One region of the Arthrobacter sp. BE255 genome, then DNA from elsewhere that is predicted to be linked to it. Evidence: riboswitches for the same ligand, from Rfam matches in the RefSeq annotation. Region 1 holds a riboswitch; each other region holds the start of a gene.
What was found. A riboswitch is a leader RNA that binds a small molecule or an ion and turns the genes downstream of it on or off. The one in region 1 is predicted to bind cyclic di-AMP.
Positions count from the first base shown of each region.

Region 2: linked by a shared signal. The riboswitch ahead of J2X42_RS07015 (LysM domain-containing protein) and the one ahead of J2X42_RS16860 (NlpC/P60 family protein) in region 1 are both predicted to bind cyclic di-AMP.
Region 3: linked by a shared signal. The riboswitch ahead of J2X42_RS17735 (hypothetical protein) and the one ahead of J2X42_RS16860 (NlpC/P60 family protein) in region 1 are both predicted to bind cyclic di-AMP.
Region 4: linked by a shared signal. The riboswitch ahead of J2X42_RS06990 (hypothetical protein) and the one ahead of J2X42_RS16860 (NlpC/P60 family protein) in region 1 are both predicted to bind cyclic di-AMP.

Region 1 covers NZ_JAVDWK010000010.1:145,214-149,585, forward strand. The annotation lists gene J2X42_RS16840 (DUF6457 domain-containing protein) at 1-274, opposite strand, end outside; gene J2X42_RS16845 (NTP transferase domain-containing protein) at 290-928, opposite strand; gene J2X42_RS16850 (HNH endonuclease) at 960-1,460, opposite strand; gene J2X42_RS16855 (NlpC/P60 family protein) at 1,699-2,445, opposite strand; gene J2X42_RS16860 (NlpC/P60 family protein) at 2,579-3,238, opposite strand; cyclic di-AMP (ydaO/yuaA leader) riboswitch at 3,309-3,471, opposite strand; gene J2X42_RS16865 (M23 family metallopeptidase) at 3,619-4,372, opposite strand, start outside.
Region 2 covers NZ_JAVDWK010000003.1:145,656-150,027, reverse strand. The annotation lists gene J2X42_RS07025 (cupin domain-containing protein) at 1-359, shown strand, start outside; gene J2X42_RS07020 (lytic transglycosylase domain-containing protein) at 388-1,665, opposite strand; cyclic di-AMP (ydaO/yuaA leader) riboswitch at 2,086-2,287, shown strand; gene J2X42_RS07015 (LysM domain-containing protein) at 2,291-3,139, shown strand; gene J2X42_RS07010 (protein adenylyltransferase SelO family protein) at 3,209-4,372, opposite strand, start outside.
Region 3 covers NZ_JAVDWK010000011.1:122,885-127,256, forward strand. The annotation lists gene J2X42_RS17725 (YdeI/OmpD-associated family protein) at 1-424, opposite strand, end outside; gene J2X42_RS17730 (glycosyltransferase) at 375-1,286, opposite strand; gene J2X42_RS17735 (hypothetical protein) at 1,434-2,156, opposite strand; cyclic di-AMP (ydaO/yuaA leader) riboswitch at 2,162-2,320, opposite strand; gene J2X42_RS17740 (HAMP domain-containing sensor histidine kinase) at 2,444-3,946, opposite strand; gene J2X42_RS17745 (response regulator transcription factor) at 3,950-4,372, opposite strand, start outside.
Region 4 covers NZ_JAVDWK010000003.1:138,575-142,946, reverse strand. The annotation lists gene J2X42_RS06995 (SPFH domain-containing protein) at 66-1,562, opposite strand; cyclic di-AMP (ydaO/yuaA leader) riboswitch at 1,877-2,060, shown strand; gene J2X42_RS06990 (hypothetical protein) at 2,480-3,253, shown strand; gene J2X42_RS06985 (NrtR DNA-binding winged helix domain-containing protein) at 3,284-4,018, opposite strand; gene J2X42_RS06980 (SPFH domain-containing protein) at 4,119-4,372, shown strand, end outside.

The DNA of each region.
Region 1 (4,372 bases):
CGGAGGCAGAATCGTAGTCCGCGGCCAGGGTGCGGGCCACGTCCATGGCCGCCGACATGGACGCGGCGTCCGTGGCACGGCCCGAGCCTGAGGCAAGTCCTGCGGCAAAGCCCGCAATAAATGTGGTCAGCGGCGCGGCCGGCCGCACCACCGAATGCGCAGCCACTCCGGCAAGCGAAAGGATGGCGTTAACGTCTACCTGGACGTCTTCGAGCTCGTAGGCCTGAAGGAGCGCCCTGCACCATTCTTCCAGCGTCTCATCCTGGCTCTTCACTGACTGCCTCCCAATTCAACTGCGGCCACGCAGGTCCGGAACCTGGTCATGGTCCCGGCCGGCCACTCCAAGCGCGGCGGCATCATCCCAGGTATCCACGTCATCAGTGGAGCCCGCCGGGACGGTGACAAGCTGCACGTCCAGCCTAGCAAGGAGAGCGGACACAGAGCCGTTCATTAAGGCACCGCGCGAGACCAGGTCCTGCACCGAACGCTGCAGTGCCGCAGTGCTGTAAAAACCCACGAGGGGCTGGCGGTGTCCGTCCGGCGAGACGGCCATGGCGCCGTCGCCGGGCCGAAGGGCCAGACGAAGGGTCTGGACCGCAGCACCCACGTTCGGCATGTCGCAGGCCAGCAGCAGGGTGAAGGGCGGACGCGGCCCGTCCGTTCCACCGAGCGCGCCCAGCCCCGCGGCAATTGCCGACGCCGGTCCGGCAAACGGCGGTTCCTCCCGGCAGGTGATCACTCCACCGGGCAACCGGCCCGGGTCCGGGCCCACCACCACGGCCGAACGCGCGCCTGCCGCCGCGGCCAGGGACCGCTGCAGGAGGGTGGCGCCGTCGTACGTCAGCGCCTGCTTGGGCACGCCACCCAGCCGCGACGAGCGGCCACCCGCCAGGACGACGGCGTCGAATTCGAAGGCATCAGAAAGCACAATCCCAGCCTAGCGGGCCGGGAGGAACTGGTCAGGCAGCTTTTTCAGGCAGGAGGAAGGGGTCCCACGCGGGCGTGGGCTTTTCCAGTTCCTTGATCTGCCAGATGGTGCCGTGCGGTGGTTCCGGGATGAAACGGAGCTTCCAGCCCATCTCCCCCGGTGTGTGGTCACCTTTGACGTTGTTGCAGCGCAGGCATGCAGCGACCAGGTTTTCCCAGGAATCGGCGCCGCCGCGGGACTTGGGCTGGACATGGTCAATGGTGTGCGCCGCTTTGCCGCAGTATGCACACCTGTGCCCGTCCCGGCGCAGCACTCCCCGGCGGCTCACGGCAGTGGACTGGTTGTATCGGGGGCGGATGTAGCGGTTCAGGAGGATCACGGACGGGCGGCCCAGAATCTCCTGCGGCCCCACTACAGGGTCCTCGCCTTCCGCTACAACGCTTGCCTTCCCTGTGAGCACAAGGACCAGCGCCCGGCGGAAGGTGATTACCGCCAGCGGTTCATATCCAGCATTCAGAACGAGAGTGCGCATGCACGTACCTCTTCACGGCCGCACCCGTCAGGGGCGCGAGGGCCGGCTGCCCCCGGCATGTCCGGGCTATGGATCGACACCACAAGAGTAAACAAAGAAAGCCGGGATCAACTAATCCGCGGTTTTGGGGTGTGCCCGTGTCGACGGTCCGCTGCCGGGGTCGTGACGGCGAAGAAGCCGTTAAAGCAGAGGACCCCCGCCGTAGGGCGGGGGTCCTTGCGAAGCGTTGCCGTGGAGATTAGCGGACGCGGATGAAAACCGGGCCGGAGCCTACGTTGGCGCTGAAAACAACGGTCTGGTTGCCGTTGTAGCCGCCGTGCACTGCCTGGCCGTTGCCGGCGTAGACAGCGATGTGGGCAACGCCAGCGCCGCCGTCGGCGTAGTAGATCAGGTCGCCGGGCTGGGCCTCGGCGGCGCTCACGGTCTGTCCCAGGGACAGGTAGCCGGCGGGCCAGTCGTGGAAGTTGATACCCACGGCAGCCAGGGAGTTCGTCACCAGCATGGTGCAGTCCTGCATAACGCCGAGCTGCGCGTAGGCTGCGGACAGGATGGCCTGGCCCTTGCTGCTGGCAGCAACCGGGGCCTTCGGTGCTACGGCTGCGGCTACCTTGACGGTGGCAACAGCCTGGGCTGCGGGAGCCGGAGCCTCAGCTACGGGCTCGGGTGCTTCCACGACGGGAGCCGGCGTGGTGGTCACGGCGGGCTTCTCGTAGGAGATGGCAATGGTGGAAGCGGCCGAGATGACGGCCGGAGCGGAAACCTCAACCTCAAGGTTGGAAGCGGAGGCGGATTCACGCTGGACGTTGGTGTCTGCAGCGTTGGCTGCGATACCACTGGTCAGGACCAGGCCGGAGGCAGCAGCGATAACCGCGGCCTGGCGACCCATGCCACCGGCGTTGTCGCCGACGGCCTTGGCAATGACAGCCAGCGAGTTGGTCTTGGTGACCTCCGCGCGGTGCCGTGCAACAGTTGCACGTGTAGTCATTATTTCTCTCTTTCGTTTTCCTTAGGACCGCGCAGGCAGGCCAAGGGCTGTGGGTGCGCCGGCATCTTGGGGGTACGCCGGCACACCCCGAACGGGGATTTAGCGAAAAGTGTTCTAGCGGGGAAGGGTTCTTCTACTTCATGGTGTAGAAGGATCCGCCGCCGGTGGAGGCCACGGAGTGCAGCAGCGTTCCCTGTGACGGGTTCAGGGCGCTGATCATCATGCCGTTGCCAACGTAGATGCCTACGTGCGCGCCGCCATTCTGTACAACGAGGTCACCGGGAGAGGGTGTTGCGGTGGGCGTCATGGCCGTCCAGGCGTTGACACGCGGAATGCTGATGCCGGCCTGGGCGTAGACCCACTGGGTGAATCCGGAGCAGTCCCAGCCGCTGGGAGAGGTGCCGCCCCAGACGTAGGGGTGGCCGATGCCGGTGTAGGCGATGGCTGCCAGGCCGGATGCGGCCGCAGAGGATACGGCGTCCGTCAGCTTGCTGGCTTTGGTGGCCGTTGCCTCGGAAGTCCGTTCCGTGTCAGTGGACTGCGCACGGACCGTTTCGACCTTCGGGGCCGGCGTGGTCTTGACCACGGGACGCTCGAAGGAGACGGTGGCCGTGGGGGCAGCGGTGACGGCAAGGGCAGTCTGCGAGCCGGACTCGGTGGATGCGGATACGCCGGCGGTGGTGTCCGCCGCGTTGGCCGGAAGCCCCATGCTCAGGATCAGACCTGATGCAGCTGCGATGACAGCAGCCTGGCGACCTACGGTCCCGGCATTCGCACTGACAGCCTTGGACACGGGGCCCAAAGGGTTGGTGCGAACCGTTTGCGCGCGGTGACGCGCGGAATTATGGCGTGAAGACACGAAGGTAGCCTCTCCCAATGCCTACGAGGTGAGCTGTCGGATTCGGATGGGAGTTCACCCGGCCACGCCGCTTCCTAGGAAGCTTTGCGACTTAACCCCAAGGCCTTCAGACTTCGAAGACCAAAATTGGTTCCCCCGCCCCTGCCAGACGATGTCATGCGAACGGACCTTGAGCGGTGGCAGAGCTAGGCAATCCACTCAAGAACGTCAACTTCGGAAAAGTTGACGCACGTTAGACGTTACAGGAGTTCAGATCGAATGTCACATTCAGGTCACGGGATGTCACGCGAATGTGAGAGCTTGCCATCATTTGGCTAGAGCCAGCCGGTGGGGTCAACGACTTCACCGTTGACCTGGACCTCGAAGTGGAGGTGGCAGCCGGTGGAGGCTCCCGTGGTGCCGCTGAGCGCCACCACGTCGCCGCGGCTGACCGTCTGGCCAACCTTGACGTTGAACGACGAGAGGTGGTTGTACGTGGTTTCAAGGCCGTTGCCGTGATCCACCACCACGCGGTTGCCGCCGCCGTACTGGTGCCATCCGGCGAAAGTCACGGTGCCGCTGGCTGCTGCCAGGACAGAGGTGCCGCACTGGGCCACGTAGTCCTGGCCGCGGTGGAAGTCGCCGGTGCCGCCGGTGATGGGGCTGACGCGGTAGCCGAACGGCGAAGCGGTGACGAGGCTGGCCAGCGGGGCGCCCAGGCTGCCTGCGGATGCGGCCCTGGTGATCGAGCCCGCGGACTGGGCGCTCAGGAGCTGCTTGAGCTTGCCGTCGGGATCGCCCTGGGTGACCACGGAGGAGCGGCTGAAGTCGATTCTTGCGGCTGCTTCGGCGGAGATTTCAGGCTGCGGAGCTGCGGAAACAGCCGACGCCTGCTGGCCGGCGTCGGGAGTGGCCAGCACGGGGCTGGTGGCCGGCACCGTGACAGTGAGCACCAGGCCGGTGGCGGCAAGGGCAATGCCTGCCTTTTGGCCAACGCCGCTGGCGGCCGCGAAATCGGTGATCTGCCGGAAGGGGCCCCGGCGGCGGCGCGCATCGCGCTGTGGATCCCGGGGCCTGTCCGCGGCCACT
Region 2 (4,372 bases), on a different contig from region 1:
CAGTCAAGTCGCACAATTCACCGGACGAAAAACGCCGTCCGGACAAGACCGAAGTGGACGTCGTCAACCTGGGCGATTACACCGTTGGTCGGTTCACTTTCGAGCCCGGCTGGCGCTGGTCCGACTGCATCAAGCCCGTGGTCCACACCGAGTCATGCCAGGTGAACCACATCGGCTACTGCGTTTCCGGTGCGCTCTCGGTGGAAACCACCGACGGAAACAGCATCAGCATCTCCGCCGGCGACTCCTACACCATTCCGCCCGGCCATGACGCTTGGGTGGACGGCGACCAGGCCTTCGTCGGAATTGAGTTTGTCAGCGCCGCGGAATTCGCCAAACCGACGCAAGACTCCGCCTAGCCCGGGGTCTGGCCCCTGCGGGCAACGGTCAGTACCAGTTGTACTGGACCGAATGGCTCCAGGCTCCGCACGGTGACCCGTAGCGGTCCTTGATGTAGCCAAGGCCCCACTCGATCTGTGTCCTGTAGCTGGTGAGCCAGTCGCTGCCTGCGCTGGCGTACTTCCCTGCGGGCAGGGCCTGGGCAATGCCGTACGCACCGGAGTAGGGGTTGGTGGCTGTGGTCAGCCAGTTGGATTCCTTTGTCCACAGCTGCGCCAGGCACGGGAACTGGTCCTGGCCCCAGCCGTAGGCGGACAACCGGCCGGAGGCGTAGCTCTTGGCGCCGGCTGGATCATTGACCGCACCGCCCGGAACTATGGGCACGACGACAGGTGGCGGCGTCGGCGTCGGACTCGGCGTAGGAGCCGGGGCGGGCGCCGCCGGTGCAGCTGGCGCGGCCGGTGCCGGGTTCACGGGTTTTTGCGCGGCGGCGAGGGCCGCAGCTTTGGCTGCTGCCTCAGCCTGTTGGCGTGCCTGCTCCTGCGCAGCGGCGCGCTTGGCAGCCTGCGCCGCTTCGTAGGCGGCCAGGGCGGCCTGGCCCTGCCGGAACTCGCCCTCGACCGCGGCGGTGGTGTCTTTGAGCGACGCCAGCTGGGCCGTCAGTTCCTGGCCGTGTTCCTGCTGCTCCGCAATCTGCCGTGACATGGCCTGCTGGGCGGCCTGGGCGGCGTCGAGCTTGTCCTTCGCTTCCCCTGACAGGCGCCCGCGTTCTGCCCTCGCTGCCTGCTCCTGCTCCGACAGGGCGCTGGAGACCCGTTCGGCGGCTGCGGATTTGTTGACCAGGGCTGCTGTCTTGTCGCTGACTATCTGGACGATGTTGAGGCCCTGGATGCTGTTGGTCTGGACGGCGTCGAGGGCAACGAAGAATCCCATGTTGGTGCCGCCGGTCTTGTACGACTGCGCTGCCAGCGCACCGATTTCCCTTTTGTACTGTCCAAGTTCGGCCGTTGCGCGTGCTGTCTGGGCGGTGAGGACATCCACCTTGGCACTGGCCGCCTGAAGTGCTGCTTCAGCGACGGCGTACTCGGCGGCGGAGGTGACGGCCGCGCTGCCGAGCGCTTCGGCCTGTGCCTGCAGCCCGCCCAGCAGATCGTTGATCCTGGTGACCTCTGCGGCCTTGCCGGCCTCGCTTTGCTTGGCGTTCTGCACGTCCTGCCAGGAGGGGTAACCGCCGGGCGGGGCGTCGTCGTCGGCGTAGGAAGGAAGCAGGGCAGCCGACCCCATCAGGGCAACGGCCAGCACGCCCGCGATGGCGGGCAGCCTCATTCTGTGAGCAAACCGGGACATAGTTGGTGAGCTTACCGGGCAAAACGCCCGGTCAGCCGTTCCTGGCCCAACATTGTTACCCAGCGGAGATCCCGGGTCGCCGTCCGCCAGTCCGGTGTATCAGGGCATCATCAAAAGAGGTCCTGCAGGCCAGCACGAGATCGCCTTTATCACACCTTCATCGAATTGTTGCGTCACAAACCCGCGGATACCCGATTTTCTTGTGAATCAGGACGCGCTTGGTGAACTCTTTTCGGCATATAGGGAATGCCACCCTGACCTGCGGCGCTAGTCTCCCGAGGCGCAGGAACGGGTGCACGAACCGGACGGACTTCCGCCCTACATTCCGTTACCGGAATGTGACATTCCAATCCGTCGCTGGTTATGGTCGTGCAGTGCCCCGGCTCAAGCCGGGACATTCCCGCCAGTATGCCGAGCCCTGCCACTGACCCGGGACCCCAGCGCATTCCACTGGCAGGGACGGGGGAACCACGTTTCCACGGCTTCTTTCGAAGCCTTGGGGTTAAGTCGGTATCGCTCCGTCCCGTGCGGAGCCGTAACCGGCCGGGTGTCTCCGACCCGAACCCGACAGCTCACCCCGCAGGCATGGGAGAGGCGATCACCCGTGTCAAAGAACCTTAATGCCGTACGCCATCGTGCGAACCTTGTCCGCCCCACCGCCCTCGTCGGCCCGTCCGCAACGGGCACAGCCCGCGCACTGGCGTTCGGCCGGCCTGCACTTGCTGCCGTTGCCGCATCCGCCCTGCTTTTCAGCGTGGGAACCCCCGCACAGGCCGGCGTCCACGGACCCGACAGTTCCGGGACCGTCAATGTTCAGGGCCAGACCAGCGCTCCGGCCGCAGCTCCCGTAGCTGCTCCCGCGGCGGCCCCTGCCCCGGCAGCCGCGGCCACCGTCTACACCGTGGTGTCCGGCGACACCCTGGGCGCTATTTCCGCCGCCTACGGCGTGGCCCTCAGCGACGTCCTGTCGGTCAACGGCCTGACGATGACCACCATCATCTACCCCGGCGACCAGATCCAGATCCCGGGTGCCGGCTACACCGCACCGGCTCCCGTGGCCAAGGCAGCAGCGGCCCCCACCGCTCCGGCCAACACCGGCGTCAAGCTGGCCTCCACCTCCGCCCCCGTGGCGCAGGCTCCGTCCGGCTCGCTCGGCGCGGCCATCCTGGCCTCCGCTTACTCCCAGCTCGGCATCCAGCAGGACTGCACCGCCATGGTGGAGAAGGCCCTGCGCTCGGTAGGCAAGAGTGTGGGAGACCTGGCGCCAACCCAGTTCTTCGCGTACGGCTCCGTGGTGGGTACTCCTGCCGCTGGTGACCTGGTCATCACGGCCGGCCATGTGGGCGTCTACGCCGGAAACGGCCAGGTTGTCAGCGGCGGCGTGGACGGCTACAAGACCGAAGTCCACTCACTCAGCTGGCTGGCCGGAGCGTCCTTCGTCCGCGTAGCGTGATCCGGCCGTGCACGACGGCGGCGGGCGGCACCCAGCCGCGCGCCGCCGTCGTCCATCCCTTGTGTTCGCTCAGGTCCCGCAGAAGGTCCGGTAATTCCCGAAGTCAACCGGCGCGGGACCGGCGTAGCGTTCCAGGCCGGGACGCTCGGTGTATGGGTTCGCCAGGACGTCCACCAGGCGGCGGAACGGGTCCAGGTCGCCTGCAGTAGCGGCGGCCAGAGCCTCCTCCACCAGGTGGTTCCTGGGAATGTAGGCGGGGTTCACCCGATCCATCAAGCCTGTGTCCGGTGCCAGGGCAAGCCATCGTTTGGCCCATGCATCGAATGCTGCCGGGTCCGCGAACATGGCCCGGACAGTGTCAGGCGTGCCCCGGGCTGCCGAGCCGAGGCTCCGGAAGAACGAGGTGTAATCAATCTGTCCTTCCTCAAGCAGTGCCAGCAAGTCGTTCACCAGTAGGGATACTGCGTCGTCGTCCGGTTCCGCGGCCAGCCCAAGCTTGGATGTCATCCCGGCGGACCAGGCCGCGCTGTACAGCTTCCGGAACCCGCCCAGGGACTCCACTGCGAGCGCAACCGCCTGTTCCTGGTCCTCATGGAGCAGGGGCAGAAGGGCCTCGGCCAGCCGGGTGAGGTTCCATTCTGCAATGTGCGGCTGGTTCGCGTAGGCGTAGCGTCCGCCCGCGTCGATGGAGCTGTAGACCGCACCGGGGTTGAAGGCATCCATGAACGCGCAGGGTCCGTAGTCGATGGTTTCGCCTGAAATGGTCATGTTGTCCGTATTCATCACCCCGTGGACGAAGCCCACGAGCATCCACTGGGCCACCAGCGACGCCTGGGCGGCGATAACGGCATCGAACAACGCCAGATAGGGCTGCCCGGCCTGCGCGGCGTCCGGATGGTGGCGGCTGATCGCGTGGTCGGCCAGGCGCCGGAGGAGTTCGGTGTCACCATTGACGCGGGCGAACTGGAAGCTGCCCACGCGCAGGTGGCTGCTCGCAACGCGGGTGAGCACAGCCCCGGGAAGCATGGTTTCGCGGCGGACGGGGCGTCCTGTGGCCACAACGGCGAGTGACCGCGTCGTGGGGATGCCCATGGCGTGCATGGCTTCACTGACAATGTATTCGCGCAGCATCGGACCGACGACGGCCAGGCCGTCACCGGCGCGGGCGAAAGGCGTACGGCCGGAGCCTTTGAGATGGACATCGCGCAGTCGCCCGTGGACGTCGGTGACCTC
Region 3 (4,372 bases), on a different contig from region 1:
GGTCGGCGACCACTTTCGCGATCCGCCTGGCCCGGGTTTCCGCCGTCTTGGCGTCCCCGAGCGGCTCCACGTACCGGCGCTGCGCGCTGTAGTTCAGCGTGGCATAGAACGCCTGGGCGTGAGGTTCCGCGGCCAGCGCTGCTGCCAGGTCATCCGGTACCTCGATGATCCGAGGCTGCGTATCCAGTTCCACGTCCACCTCGACGGTGTCCCCGGCCGCAACGCCCGTGAACTCCCGGTTGGCGGTGCTCACGCCGACCATGTTCTGCCCGCCCATCACCGCGATGCTGCTCCGGTAGCTCTTGCCGTTGATGGTCACCACGACGGGCGGACGCTTGCCCGCGCCGAGGGCGGCGACAACCTCTTCCGGAACCTCAATGCCTGCCTTGTTGCCGCTGCCCAGGATGGTGGTGGTGAATTTCATGGCCCAAGTATGGCCCGGAGCCGCAGGCCAGGGAAGCCCGGACCGCGGGCACCGGGATCCGGCCGGACCGCAGGTCTCGCCGGAGCCGTCCAGCGTCGCGGAGATAGGCAAGGGCAGTCCGGCTGTAGTCGACGTTGGAATCCGACGCGTCGGTCCATTCCACGGGCACTTCGAGTACGCGCAAGCCGCAGGTGTTGGCCAGGACCAGCAGTTCGGTGTCGAAGAACCAGGATCTGTTGGCGGTGTGGGGGAGGAGGCGCCGGGCGGCTTCGGACCGGATGGCCTTTGCGCCGCATTGCGGATCACTGAACCGTGCGCCGGACACGGACCGGAGCACCAGGCTGAGGCACCGGGGGAGGAACCCGCGCCGCAGTGGGCCCGACGCCGGATTGCCCCTGCGGGCGCCGGTCGCCACATCTGCCTGTCCCGTGAGCAGGGGAGCCAGCAGCGGGTCCAGCGCCGATGGCTCGAGGTCCAGGTCAAGATACGCCAGAACCGGCGACGGCGACGCGAGCCAGACAGTGCGCAGGGCATTTCCACGCCCTGCCTCGCCCAGCCGGACAACGGTCACGTCGCGCAGATCCCGGGCTATCCGTTCGGCGATCCTCAAGGTCCCGTCCGTGCTGGCGTTGTCAGCGACCGTGATCCGGAACGAATGCGGGAAGGCGCTGCCGAGATGCCGGTGGAGGCGCCGGAGCGCGGCCTCGAGGCTCTGTTCCGCGTTATGGACAGGGACAGCCACCTCTAGGACAGGGACTCCGGGCAGGATCTCAACAGGGTGGCAGCGGGAGTCGGCTGCCGGCGTCGCGGGCAAGGGTCCGGTCCGCTGCGGTGCGCGGTGTGCCTGGCCAATAGGTGTCATGCATCAAGGATGGCGTTCGGTGTTGTGAAGGCTTTAGGCCATGGCTGTGAAGCTGCTGTGGAGGCGGCGACGCCAAAAGCAGCAGGCCCTGAACCGGGGGGATTCAGGGCCTGCTGCGTGCTTTGGCCGGAAGCCGGAGAGGCCGGCTTAGTACCAGTTGTGCGACAAGTGGAAGTTCAGGGCACCGCACGGTGACTGGTAGCGCTCCTGGATGTAGTTCAGGCCCCAGTTGATCTGCGTGCGGTAGTTGGTGAGGTAGTCCGCACCGGCGCTCGCCATCTTCTCGGCGGGCAGCGACTGGACGATGCCGTAGGCACCGCTGCTCGCATTGGTGGCCGTGGTGGTCCAGTCGGATTCCTTGGTCCACAGCGTCTGCAGGCACTGCATCTGGTCAGCGGACCAGCCATAGCTGGCGAGCTGGCCGGCAGCGTATGCCTGGGCTCCGGCCGGATCATTGACGGCCACCACGGGGGCAGGCGCCGGCTCGGGAGCAGGTGCCGGCTCGGCGGCCTGCGGGGCAACACTGATCTCAGCCGGTGCGGGCGCCGGGGCGGGCTGCGCCTGGATTTCGGCCTTTTCGAAGCTCAGTTTGGACTGGATGTCGGCGGCAGCTGATGCTGCGGGCGACGGCTGGGTTTCGCTCGCGGCTACCGGAAGGCTGGACTCGGAGGCCTGGCCCGCGGCACCCACGCCGATAAGCAGGGCACAGGCAGCGGTGAACATGGCTGCACGGCGGCCCAAAGACGGAATTTTAGCCAGCCGGGACGTGGCCGTTGCAGGTGCCGGTGCTTCCGCTTCCGGGAGCCTGCGGCGGCCGTGAGGTTTGATGGACCCGCTCTGCGGGCGTGTTTCTACCTTAAATTCAGACATGATGGATCGCCTCTCACACCTGCGGAGTTAGCTGTCGGGTTCGGATGAGGGCATCCGGCCACACGGAAACATCACGTGCTGGCTTCACCCCAAGGGCATCAAATGCCCGGGACTCTGGGTCCCCCGCCTCTGCCTGGTCAAGCGGAATCCGGGAAGCGGCAGAGCTTGGCGTCCTCCGGACATGCGGACCAAAAGGGAACCGCACCCAATCGACGGTACAGGAGGTTGGAGCTTAAGTCACATTTTGGTAACAGAGATCACGACGCCGGTGCGTTGCCTTGCATTGATCACGCAACCACTGGAAGGCGCAGCGCGAACTCGGTCCGGCCGGGCCGGGACGTCACCTCCACGCTCCCGCCGTGGGCTTCCACGATGGACTGGACAATGGACAGGCCCAGGCCGCTGGTGCCTTCCGACGCCGCGGCTCCGGCAGACGGTGCCGCGCCCGTGCGCGCGGCGTCTGCGCGGGCAAACCGGGCGAAAACATGGTCCACGAATTCGGCCGGGATCCCCCCGCCGTCGTCCGTCACAGACACCACGGCACTGCCGTCAGCCGACCTCATCACGGCCGTGGTCACCGTAGTGCCGGGAGCCGTGTGCTTGCGGGCGTTGGAGAGCAGGTTGACCAGTACCTGGCGCAGCTGGGAGGCGTCGCCGTTGACCGCCAGTGGCTCGTCCGGAAGTTCCAGGTGCCAGTTGTGGTCCGGTGCGATGACTTTCTCGTCGCTGACCGTCTCGACCACCAGTTGCGTGAGGTCCACTTCGCTGAGTTTCAGCGGCTGGCCCTCATCCAGCCGGGCAAGCAGGAGCAGGTCCTCCACCAGGGTGGTCATCCGCTCGGACTGGCTTTGAACCCGGGCCAGCGACTTCCGCCCATCCGGGGTGAAATTCTCGGTCATCCGCATCAGCTCGGTGTAGCCGCGGATCGCCGTCAGCGGGGTGCGCAGCTCGTGCGATGCATCGGCAACGAACTGCCGCACCTTGGTCTCGCTCCGCTGCCTCGCCTGCAGCGCGCTGGCCACGTTGTCCAGCATGAGGTTCAGCGCGTGCCCCACGCTGCCCACCTCGGTCCCGGGGTTGGAGTTCGACGGCGGGACGCGCACCGCGAGTGCCACCTCACCGGCGTCCAGTGGGAGCCGCGAAACGCGCGTAGCGACTTCGGACAGCTGCTCCAGCGGCTGCATGGTGCGCCGGATCAGGATGGTCCCGGCCAGGCCGATCAGCACCAGCCCGCCGAGGGAAACAAACACAAACGTCCACACCAGGGAGGTGAGCGTGCTTTCCTTCCCGGCGAGCGGAAGCCCGGTCACCAGGACATCGCCGTAGTTGGTCTGCACCGCCACCAGCCGGTAATCGCCGTTGGAGAGTGTCCTGTCCACCGGGATGGAGTCCTTCTGGAGCGCAAGCAGGATCTCCTTGTCCTGGGCGGACAGGGGGGAGCGGGTGGTGTCGGAGGCCAGGAACCCGGCACTGTTGACCTGGCTGTCCAGGATCCGGGCGTTGAGAGTGCCCACGCTCTGGCCGCGGGAATCGAGCGGGTCAGGCCGGCCGTTGAAGCCACCCAGCGGCGGGCGGCCGGGGTCGTTGGAACGGGAGGCGGCCTGGCTGAGCTGTTCGTCGAGCTGGCGGGTCAGGAACGAATCCATGGACGCGTAGCTGAACAGGCCCACCGCTCCGCAGATGGCCACCAGCAGGGCCATGGCCACCAGGACGAGGCGGGTGCGCAGGTGCCACGTGGACGGCTTGAGCCAGCTCCGGCCGTGTGTGCGCGCAACACCGGAAAGGGACACGGCCTAGTCCGCCGGCTTGATGACGTATCCGGCGCCGCGCACGGTGTGGATCATGGGCGGATGCACGGCATCGACCTTCTTGCGGAGGTAGGAGATGTACAGTTCCACGATGTTGGCTTGCCCGCCGAAGTCGTAGTCCCAGACCCGGTCCAGGATCTGCGCCTTGCTGATGACCCGCTTGGGGTTCTCCATGAGGTACCGGAGCAGCTCGAACTGGGTGGCGGTCAGCTGGAGCTGGTCGCCTGCCCTGGTCACTTCGCGGGTGTCGATGTTGAGGACGAGGTCGCCCACCACCAGTTCCGCGGTGTCCATCGCCGCCACGCCGGAGCGCTGGACCAGCCGGTGCAGCCGGAGCAGGACCTCCTCCATGCTGAAGGGTTTGGTGACGTAGTCGTCGCCGCCGGCGGCCAGGCCTACGATCCGGTC
Region 4 (4,372 bases), on a different contig from region 1:
TCCGCGGCGTTTTGTTGATTCTGTCCGGAGTTTAGCCGGCCGGCCTGTCCCTCAGGCCGGCACGGTCACTGCGCTCCGGATTCTTCTTTGACGGCGCCGTTTCCGGTGGCCCTGGGGCCTGCGACGGGGGTTGATTTGCCGAAGCCCTTGAGCATTTCGATCACGTCGAACCCGGTCGTGTCCTTGAGCATCTGCGCAGTCTGCTGCACGCCCGAGGAAACATTCTTGCTGACCTGCCCTGCGCCGTCGTTGGAAATGACGGTCATATTGCTGATGGCGCTCATCGGCGCGGCGATTTCCCGGGCGATGGAAGGCAGAACCTCCAGAAGCTTGTTGAGGATTGCTGCCTCGTTGAACTCGCTGTACGCCTTGGCCTGGGCCTCGATGGCTCCTGCTTCAGCCGTGCCGCGAAGGCCAATGACATCAGCTTCGGCGATGCCTTTGGTCTTGGTCACTTCGGCCTCGGCAAGGCCGCGGGTCTTGTTGATCTCGGTCTCGGCGTTGCCCTTGGCGGTGTTGGCTGCTGCCAGAGCCTTTGCTTCGACCTCGTTGCCGGCAGCCTTGAGCTTGCGGGTTTCGAGTTCCGCGGCGGCTTCAACCTTCGTAGCTTCCGAGATCCGGGTACGGCGTGCGAGGTCGGCAGCTGCTTCGGTTTCAACCTTGTACTTGGCAGCGTCGGCGGGTTTGCGGACCTCGATGTCGAGTTCCTTTTCGCGAAGTTCTGCCTGGCGTGCCACAACCTGCTGGTTCTTGAGGATAATCGCTTGCTGCTGGTCGGCGTGGGCAAGGGGGCCCGCGGCGTCAGCCTCTGCCTGGCGGGCATCCGTTTCCTGCTTCAGTTCAGCGCGCCGGAGGGCCAGCTTCTGCTCGGCTTCAGCCGTTTTCTGGTCCGCGAGCGCCTTCGCTTCCGCGGCTTCCCGCTGGGAGTTCGCTTCAGCGATGCTGGCGTTCCGTGCCACCAGGGCGGCCTCGGGGCGGCCAAGGTTCTTCAGGTAGCCGCCTGCGTCGTCCACAGACTTGATCTGGAAGGTGTCGATGACCAGACCCTGGTTCGTCATCGAATGCTCGGCTTCTTCCTTGACGGAGGCCGCGAACTGCGCGCGGTCCTTGATGATCGCGTCAACGCTCAGGGTGCCCACAATCGAACGCAGTGAACCCGACAGGGTTTCCTGCGTGTAGTGATCGATGGCGTCCTGCTGGTCAAGGAAACGCTGGGCTGCCTTGCGGACAGAGATCTTGTCACCGCCGACCTTTACCTGGGCAACGCCGGCCAGCTTGAGCTGGATGCCGTTGTTGGAGATCGCTTCGATGGTGACTTCAACCTGACGCGACGACAGCGAGATGTGGCTTACGCGCTCGGTGATCGGGTTAACGAACGCCCGGTTGTTGATGATGACACGGGACTGGTCATCGGACGTTTCATCGGTTGTGTTCGGATCGCTCTTACCGGTGATGAGCATGGCCTCGTTCGGCTTAGCGAACCGGATGCTCGAAGTGTAGAAGATGAATCCCGCGATGAGCAGGAGGGCAAGTGCGCCCCCGCCGATCAGCATTACTGTCATTGTTCCCCCTGTTGATGTGTCAGATCGCGATGGTTGCCGCCGATCCTTGGACCCGGCGCCTTGGGGGACGCAGCACCGCTGAAGCAACCCGGTGACGTCCCCCATCGCACCGTGTTCCATCAAACCTTACGTCCAGTGGACGATCCAAAGCTCGGCCGGCCTACCGCTGCGCCTTGGCCTGTCAGCCGATACCCCTGGGCAATCGAGGGCGGACACAAGGTAACTCGCGGCACGGATCATTCCTGTTACCTAAACGTGACTTAACGGACGGGTTCGTGTACGGTCTTGGGGTGGCCCATCTGGATCGGGCTGCGTCCGGGCTGACGCCGAGCTCTGCCACATCCCGGACTCCCAACACATTAAGGCAGAGACGGGGGACCCACAGTCTTCGGGCCGCTGCCCAGCGGTCCTTGGGGTGAAGCCGTCACGTTTAACGTGCCGGCCGGTTGACCTCCGCCGAACCCGACAGCTAACTCCGCAGGCGTTGAGAGGCAACCATCATGTCCCGTTCGCTTGATCAGTCGCGCCCTTTTCGGACCGGGCGGCACCGCGCAGGTGCTGCGCCGGTCATCACCACTCCACTCACCCCCGCAAGTTCCGACGCCGAAGTGCCACATACCGGGCATGGTTCCACCGAACCGGCGTCCGCCCCGCTGCGACGACGCAGGGACAGGCGCCCGGCCATCGACGTACCGCCTGCCCCGGAATCAGGACGTCCCGCGGAAACTGCGTCTCCTGCAACCGAAGCCATACCGGCAATAGCCCCCATGGGTACCGCTCCGCAACGCCCACGGAGAGCCGCAGGCCGGGGCGGCGCACCAACAACAGCAGTTAGCCCCCAGGTAGCCGCTGCTTTCAGCTCCGATGCCCGGGCCATCCTGAAGAGAGCCGCTTCGGTTCGCGTTATCGGTCATCGAATGGCGATAGTCGCCGGCTCCCTTGCCGTGCTGCTTGCTGTCGGCACAGCCAGCCAGGCTACCGAGCTGCCCTTCTTCGGCAAGGAGTCGTCCGCCCAGGATGCTCCCGGCGCAACGGACGCGACTCGTGCAACGTCGGGAGCGCAGCCCACCTACGCTAATGGACGCGTGACTCCTTCGGGCGCACCGGGCACCCCGGCAGAGGCTGCCCCGGGCACCGGTAACGTGCCCGCCGCGTCGGATCCCAATGCCTCGTCTGTGCCAGCCGTCGCCGACCTCCCCATGCCAGTGGACGCTCCCACCCTGGCCGGAATTCTGGCTGACTCCCCCGCCGCAGTTCCGCCTTCACCGGGGCCCACTGTGATCCTTCAGCCGCCGGTTATTTCAGCGGCAACAACTGCTCCGCCAGCGTCTCCGGCAGGGGCCGCACCAGCACCCACGACGACGCCACCGGCCACCCCAACCACACCCACACCCACACCCACACCCACGCCAGTGGCCGCGTCGCCCGCCCCCTCGCCCACCGGTACCGCTGCCCCCTCCGATGAAGGGGATGACAACACCGACGAAGCAGTCGATACCCGCTCATATGCCAGCGCCCGCCTGGCGTCCTATGGATGGGGTGCAGATCAGATGACTGCCCTGAACGCGCTCTGGGACACGTCGGCAAAGTGGCGGCCGAGCCAGGTTGACCGAGGATTGGGCTACATCAAGGAACGCTATGGTTCGCCGGAAAAAGCCCTGGAATTCCGCGCCGAGAACAACTGGTACTGACCCTGGCAACTCCCCTTCACACCGGGGGAATCAGTCCCGCGGTCGCATCAGCGGCGGGTTGAGTACGGCACGCGCCGGCTGTCCGGCAGCCGGCCTGGCAGCTTCAGCCAGCCGGTAGAGGGCGGCAGGACGGCCGGCGTCGCCGGCCGTCATCCGCCCGGTATCTTCCAGGAAATCAGGCGTTCCTGTGGCCTTGCGGTGGAAGTTGCGGGGGTCAAGGCGGGTGCCCCAGACAGCCTCGTAGACGGCGCGGAGCTGGGCTATGGTGAACTCCTTCCCACAGAAAGCCGCCCCCAACGGCGAGTATTCGAGTTTTGCTTTCGCCCGCTCCAAGGCGTCACGGAGGATCCGCTCGTGATCAAAGGCGAGCTTCACTTCGCCGTTCATGACCTTCCTGACGGGGTACCAGGCAGCATGTGCGGCGTCGCTGCCAGCCGCCAGAACCGGAAAGTCCGGAGCGAGCAGCAGGTGGGCCACGGTGAGCACGTCCCCGCGCGGGTCGCGTCCCTTGGGGCCATAGCTGCCCAGTTGCTCCAAATGCCCTGGAAGATGCCCGACGCCGGTCTCCTCAGCCAGCTCCCGGCCCGCAGCATCCAGCAACTCCTCACCGGCCAGGACGAAACCGCCCGGCAGGGCGGGCTGGCCGCGGAAGGGATCTATCAGGCGGGTAATCAGCAGGACATTCAGGGTGCCGTCGCGAACGGTGAGGGCGACGACGTCGACGGTCACCGGGAAGCGCGCAGGAGCCGTGCGGGGTTCAGCCATGAAGCCATCCTAGATATTTATCGTCACCTTGACAATAAAGCCTCGACGATCCTACTGTCTAGTTATCGTCATAATGACGAAAACATAGAAGGAGAAGCTCATGGCAAGCATCAAGCGCTACCCCTGGATCAGCCACTTCCTGGGCAGCCCTACGGGATACGTCGTCCACCTGCAGCAAGGCCAGGTAAGGCACCAGGGTGTGGGCCAGGCGTTCTGGTTCCGGCCTGCGAACTCCGTGCTCAGCGAGGTCCCCGTGGATGACCAGGAACTGCCCACCCTGTTCCACGCCATCACCCGTGACCACCAGGACGTGAGCGTCCAGGCAAACGTGACCTACCGCTTCGTTGACCCCGT